DNA from 2 places in the Kineococcus halophytocola genome. Region 1 is predicted to be linked to the other one. Evidence: predicted binding sites of a transcription regulator. Region 1 holds the regulator's gene; the other holds the start of a gene.
The links. Region 1 encodes HrcA, which represses chaperone genes, less so after heat shock. Its sites were predicted from a motif close to GNTNGCACTCGGNNNNNCCGAGTGCNANC; they were not measured.
Positions count from the first base shown of each region.

Region 2: a site for HrcA is predicted at 1,676-1,704, ahead of groES (co-chaperone GroES). Genes of this name have one in related genera too.

Region 1 covers NZ_JBGFTU010000005.1:62,347-65,748, forward strand. Annotated here, with positions in the region: gene AB2L27_RS05480 (glycoside hydrolase family 3 protein) at 1-194, opposite strand, end outside; gene dnaJ (molecular chaperone DnaJ) at 345-1,466, opposite strand; gene hrcA (heat-inducible transcriptional repressor HrcA) at 1,530-2,570, opposite strand; gene AB2L27_RS05495 (DUF3097 domain-containing protein) at 2,697-3,402, shown strand, end outside.
Region 2 covers NZ_JBGFTU010000009.1:112,451-115,852, forward strand. Annotated here, with positions in the region: gene rimI (ribosomal protein S18-alanine N-acetyltransferase) at 1-466, shown strand, start outside; gene AB2L27_RS09725 (THUMP-like domain-containing protein) at 459-1,646, opposite strand; gene groES (co-chaperone GroES) at 1,852-2,148, shown strand; gene groL (chaperonin GroEL) at 2,259-3,402, shown strand, end outside.

The DNA of each region.
Region 1 (3,402 bases):
TGGGCGAGGTCGAGGCGGGCGAGCAGGTCGTCGGCGCGCTGCTGGGGGGTCAGCCGCCAGTCCTCGAAGGGGGCGAGCCGGCCGTCGCGGTCGAGGTCGCGGAACCGCAGTCCGTCGACGTGCAGGACCTGCACGTCACGGGTGGACAGCACCGGCTGCGCGGGGGGTCCCGGGGCCGGGGGGTGGGGGTCCATGGTTCTCCTCCGGGCCGGGCGGTGTCGTCCCCCGACGGCACCGCCGGAGCACGGGCACCGTACCCGGGGCCCCCACCGCCGCGGGAACCGGGCGGTGACCGGGGTGACCGGTCACCGCCCGGTCACCCCGGTCACCCGGTGCGGGGCGCCTCAGCGCCCGGAGAACCGGTCGCGCAGCTTGGAGAAGACGCCCTGGTGCGTCTCGGACAGCTTCCCGGCGGGCCGGACCTCCCCGCGCAGCTCGGCCAGGCGGCGCAGCAGCTCCTCCTGCTCCTCGTCGAGGTCGCGCGGGGTGAGGACCTCCAGGGTGATGAGCAGGTCGCCGCGGCCCTGGGCGCGCAGGTGCTCGGCGCCCTTCTGCTTCAAGGTCACGACCTCCCCGGCCTGGGCGCCGGGACGGACGTCGACCTCCTCGTCGCCGTCGAGGGTCTCCAGCGGGATGCTCGCCCCGAGCGCGGCGGCGGTCATCGGCACCTGCAACGTGCACAGCAGGTCGTCCCCGGAACGGGAGAACACCGGGTGCGGGCGCTCGTGGATCTCCACGTACAGGTCCCCGGGAGGACCACCGGCCGTGCCGACCTCGCCCTGGGAGGCGAGCTGGATACGGGTGCCGGTGTCGACGCCGGCGGGGACCCGGATGGTCAGGGGGCGACGGGCGCGGACGCGGCCCTCCCCGGAGCACTCCAGGCACGGCGAGGGCAGCACGGTGCCGAACCCGCGGCACGTCGGGCACGGCTGCTGCGTCATGACCTGCCCGAGCAGGGAGCGGACGACGCGCTGGACCGAGCCCTGCCCGTGGCAGATGTCGCAGGTGGCGGGGCTGGTGCCGGGCTGGCAGCAGGACCCCTTGCACGTCGGGCACAGGATCGCGGTGTCGACCTGGATGGAGCGCTCGCCGCCGAAGGCCGCCTCGGCGAGGTCGACGTCGACGCGGATGAGGGCGTCCTGGCCGCGCTGGGTGCGGCTGGCCGGGCCGGGACCGCGACCGCCCCCGCCGCCCTGGCCGAAGAACGCGTCCATGATGTCCGAGAAGCCGAACCCGGCCCCGAAGCCGGCACCCGCACCGCCGGGCACGGACCCGCCCCGGTCGTAGGCCGAGCGCTTGTCGGGGTTGGACAGCGTCTCGTAGGCCTGGGAGACCTCCTTGAACTGCTCCCCCGCGTCGGGGTTGACGTCGGGGTGCAGCTTGCGCGCGAGCTTGCGGTACGCGCGCTTGATGTCCTCCGTGGAGGCGTCGCGGGAGACGCCCAGGACGTCGTAGTAGTCGCTCACGAGGTCGGGGTTCTCCTGTCGGTTCTCTTCCGGGTGCTGGTCACTGGAGGGTCCGCCGCCGGTTCACGAGGCGAGGATCCGCGAGACGTAGCGCGAGACCGCTCGCACCGCGGCCATGGTCGTCGGGTAGTCCATGCGCGTGGGGCCCAGGACGCCGAGGCGGGCCAGGACCGCCTCGCCGCCGTAGCCGGTGGTGACCACGGAGGTCCCGTCCAGGCCCAGGTGCAGGTTCTCCGCGCCGATCCGGACGCTGAGGCCCCCGCGCTCGCCGAGGTCCTCCTCGGCCAGCTCCTGCACGAGCCGCAGCAGGACGACGTGCTCCTCCAGGGCCTCCAGGACGCTGCCCAGCGACAGCGACAGGTCCGCCCCGGACTTGACCAGGTTCGACGTGCCCGCGATGACCACGCGCTCCTCCAGGGAGGCCGTCAGGCAGTCCCCCAGGGAGGCGGCCACCTCCGCGGCGATGGCGATGTCGGCCGGCGGTGTCTGCTGGACGAGGTCGGTCAGCGCGTCGCGGGCCTCGCGCAGCCGCTTGCCCGCGACGGAGGCGTTGACCCGCGTGCGCAGGGCGGCCAGGGAGACCCCGAGCGTCTCGACGTCGACGGCCGAGCGGACGTCCAGGACGCGCTGCTCGACGCGGCCGGAGTCGGTGATGAGGACCAGCAGGGCGCTGCGCCCGCCGACGCCGACGAGCTCGACGTGGCGCACGCTGGCGCGCGAGAGCGAGGGGTACTGCACGACGGCGGCCTGGCGCGTCAGCGAGGCCAGCAGCCGCACGGTCCGGTCCACGACGTCGTCGAGGTCGTCGGCCCCGTGCAGGAACGTCTCGATGGCGCGCTTCTCGGCCGGCGTCATGGGTTTGACGTTGGCGAGGCGGTCGACGAAGAGGCGGTAGCCCTTGTCCGTGGGGATGCGCCCGGCGCTGGTGTGCGGCTGGGTGATGTACCCCTCGTCCTCCAGCACGGCCATGTCGTTGCGGATCGTGGCCGGGGACACCCCGAGCTGGTGGCGCTCGACCAGCGCCTTGGACCCGACGGGTTCGTGGCTGGAGACGTAGTCTTCCACGATGGCCCGCAGCACCGCGAGCCTGCGGTCGTCGCTCATCCACCCCTCCCGTGCTCGGCTCCGGCACGCACGTTGGCACTCCTGGCGCGTGAGTGCCAAGTCTAGGACGTGCGTCCCGGCCGCGCCTCCACCCCGCGGCACGGATCGCTCGTTAGCGTGCCGCGGGTGAGCCCCACGCCCCGCACCGACGGCCGCTCCCACGACCGGTACGGCACCGACGTGCTGTCCTCGGACCCGCACGCCCGCACCCGCCCCCGGCCCGTGCACCGCGACGAGCCGGCCGTGCGCGGCCTGGTCGTCGAGGACGTCGACACCGGCTGGGTCGGCGCCGTGGTGCGGGTGGAGAAGAGCGGCGGCGTCCACGTCGTCGTCCTGGAGGACGCCAAGGGACGCACCCGCACCTTCCCCCTCGGCCCGGGGTTCTGGGTCGAGGGCCAGCCGGTCCGCCTCGTCGCGCCCACGAGCGCCGGCCCGGCCCGCCCGGCCCGTACCGCCAGCGGCTCGGTCGCCGTCACCGGGGCGGCCGCCCGCACCGCGCGCGCCTCCCGGATCCTCGTCGAGGGCCGCCACGACGCCGAGCTCGTGGAGAAGGTGTGGGGCGACGACCTGCGCGTCGAGGGCGTCGTGGTCGAGATGCTCGACGGCGTCGACGACCTCGACGCCGCCATCCGCGCCTTCGGCCCCCGCCCCGGGCGGCGCATCGGCGTCCTCGTCGACCACCTCGTGCCGGGGTCGAAGGAGTCGCGCATCGTCGCGAAGGTCGCCACCAGCCCGCACGTCCTCGTCCTGGGGCACCCGTTCATCGACGTCTGGCAGTCGGTCCGCCCGCAGCGGCTGGGCTGGACGACCTGGCCCACCATCCCCAAGGGTC
Region 2 (3,402 bases), on a different contig from region 1:
GGACCTGGCGCTGGACCCGACCGGGCCGGTGCTGCGGGAGATGCGCTGGTGGGACGTCGACGACGTCCACGCCCTGGAGACCGAGCTGTTCGGCCGCGGGGCGTGGAGCGTGGAGGCGTTCTGGGGCGAGCTGGCCCAGCCGAACCGGTGCTTCCTGGTGGCGGAGGAGGACGGGCGGGTCGTCGGGTACGGCGGCATCGTCGTCGCCGGTGCCGACGCGGACGTGCAGACCGTCGGCGTGGCCCGCGACCAGCAGGGCCGCGGGACGGGCCGGGCCCTGCTGCGGGAACTGCGCGCCCGGGCCGTGGCGGCGGGCGCGACGCACCTGCTGCTGGAGGTGCGCGCCGACAACGCGCCGGCCCAGCACCTCTACCGCAGCGAGGGGTTCGAGCAGATCGCCCGGCGCGCCCGGTACTACCAGCCCGAGGACGTCGACGCGCTCGTCCTGCGCGCGAGGATCAGCTGAGCGGGTCCACCACCAGCACGCTCTGCCTGGCCGCCACGCGCGTCAGCACGATCGTCGCGGGCCGGGACCCCTTGAGCCCCAACTGCTTGCGCAACTGGTCGGGGTCGACGGCCGTCCCGCGCTTCTTCACCGTCAGCGGGCCCACGTCCAGGGAGCGCAGGTGCGCCCGCAGGCCCTTGAGCCCGAACGGCAGCACGTCCAGGACGCGGAAGGAGCGCACGAGCGGGGAGGAGACGGCCGCGTCGGTCGTGACGTAGGCGATGGTCTCGTCCACGAGCCGGCCGCCGAGGTCGGCCGCGACCCGTCCGACGAGCCCGGCGCGGATGACGGCCCCGTCGGGTTCGTGCAGGTACCCGCCCACCGCACCGACCTCGGCCACGGGCAGGTCGGTGTCGTCGAGCTCGTGGGCGGTGACCCCGTGCGCGTCCCCGCGCACGACGCGGGCGCTGCGCCCGGTGCCCGGCACGGCCAGCGGCCCGCACCACAGGGCGCACTCGACGACCTCGCCGTCGACCGAGGTCCACTGCGCCTCCGCGCCGGCGGGCACGAGCTCGTGCGGCAGGCCCGGGGCGAGCTTGGCGCCGGTCGCCGGGACGCGCGCGGCGGTGCCCAGCACGAAGGACAGGGGAGGGGAGGTGGCCTCGGGGTCGAAGACGCGCCGCCCGCCGGAGGTGCGCCGGGCCGGGTCGAACCACGCGCTGTCGCCGGGGCCGAGCTCGTCGACCACCCCGGCGGTGACGTCCTCGCAGCGGACCGGGACGCCGAGGTTGTGCTCCGCGACGGCCGCGGTGACGGGGTCGGCGTCCACGGGCAGGACGGCGAGCCCGGCGTCGAGGAAGGCCAGGGAGTCGGCGCCGACCCCGCAGCCGAGGTCGGCGACGCGCTGCACCCCGGCCGCGGCGAAGCGGCGCGCGTGCTCGCGGGCCACCACCGCGCGGGTCGCCTGCTCGGCCCCGGTGGCGGTGAACAGCAGCCCGGCCGCCCGCTCGCCGAACTTGGCCGCGGCCCTCGCCCGCAACCGGGACTGGGTCGTGGCCAGGGCCGCGAGCGCCGGGTCGTGGCCCGCGCGCCGCAGCCGGGCGGCGAGGGCGACCGGGTCGGCGTCGGTGGTGCCGGCCAGCTCGGTGAGCAGAGCGCGGCCCGCCGGGGAGAGCAGGGCGTCGACGTCGGCGGTGTTCACCCGGTCGATGCTCCCAGAAGCCCCCTGCGTCTGGCACTCGTCGGGGCTGAGTGCTAGCGTCTCGCGCAGCGTCGGTGGCACTCCCCGGTGGGGAGTGCCAACGGGGCAGCGGCCGCCCGGCACCCGCGACGACGGTCGTCCGCTCCCCACCGTTCCGACCGTCCCGTACGCCAGTTCGCTGAAGCAGAAGGGGAGGGCCGCACCAGTGTCGGTCTCCATCACTCCGCTCGAGGACCGCATCGTCGTCAAGCCGCTCGACGCGGAGCAGACGACCGCTTCCGGTCTCGTCATCCCGGACACCGCCAAGGAGAAGCCCCAGGAGGGCGAGGTCCTGGCCGTGGGCCCGGGCCGCGTGGACGACAACGGCAACCGCGTCCCGGTCGACGTGGCCGTCGGTGACAAGGTCATCTACTCCAAGTACGGCGGCACCGAGGTGAAGTACGGCGGCGACGAGCTGCTGATCCTCTCGGCGCGCGACGTCCTCGCCAAGGTCGCCAAGTAAGCGGCACGAGGTCCTGACGCCCCGGGCACCCGTTCTCCGGGTGCCCGGGGCGTCCCTCGTTCACCCGCCGACGACCTGATCGACCCGATCGACCCGGAAGGAAAACGCACATGGCCAAGCAGCTCTCGTTCGACGACACCGCTCGCAAGTCCCTCGAGCGCGGCGTCGACGCCCTCGCCAACGCCGTCAAGGTGACCCTCGGCCCCAAGGGCCGCAACGTCGTCATCGACAAGAAGTGGGGTGCGCCGACGATCACGAACGACGGCGTCACCATCGCCCGCGAGGTCGAGCTCGAGGACCCGTACGAGAACCTCGGCGCCCAGCTCGCCAAGGAGGTCGCCACCAAGACGAACGACATCGCCGGTGACGGCACCACCACCGCGACCGTCCTGGCCCAGGCCCTCGTCAAGGAAGGCCTGCGCAACGTCGCGGCCGGCGCGGCCCCGGCCGGCCTCAAGCGCGGCATCGACAAGGCCGTGGAGGCCGTCAACGACAAGCTCCTGTCGCTGGCGCGCGACGTCGACGGCAAGGGCGACATCGCCCACGTCGCGACGATCTCGGCCCAGGACGCGACCGTCGGCGACCTGCTCGCCGACGCGTTCGACAAGGTCGGCAAGGACGGCGTCATCACGGTCGAGGAGTCCTCCACGACCGCCCTCGAGCTGGACTTCACCGAGGGGATGCAGTTCGACAAGGGCTACATCTCGCCGTACTTCGTCACCGACGCCGAGCGCCAGGAAGCGGTCCTCGAGGACGCGTACGTCCTGGTCCACCAGGGCAAGATCTCCACGGTCCAGGACCTGCTGCCGCTGCTGGAGAAGGTCCTCAAGACCTCCAAGCCGCTGCTGATCATCGCCGAGGACGTCGACGGCGAGGCGCTGTCGACGCTGGTCGTCAACAAGATCCGCGGCACCTTCAACGCCGTCGCGGTGAAGGCCCCCGGCTTCGGGGACCGCCGCAAGGCGATCCTGCAGGACATCGCCACCCTCACCGGCGCGCAGGTCGTGGCCGAGGAGGTCGGCCTCAAGCTCGACCAGGTCGACCTCGACGCGCTGGGCACCGCCCGCCGCATCACGGTCACCAAGGACGACACGACGATCGTCGACGGCGCCGGCTCGGCCGACGACATCGCCGGTCGCGTCGCCCAGATCAAGGCCGAGGTCGAGCGCACCGACTCCGACTGGGACCGCGAGAAGCTCCAGGAGCGCCTGGCCAAGCTGTCCGGTGGTGTCGTCGTCATCAAGGTCGGCGCGC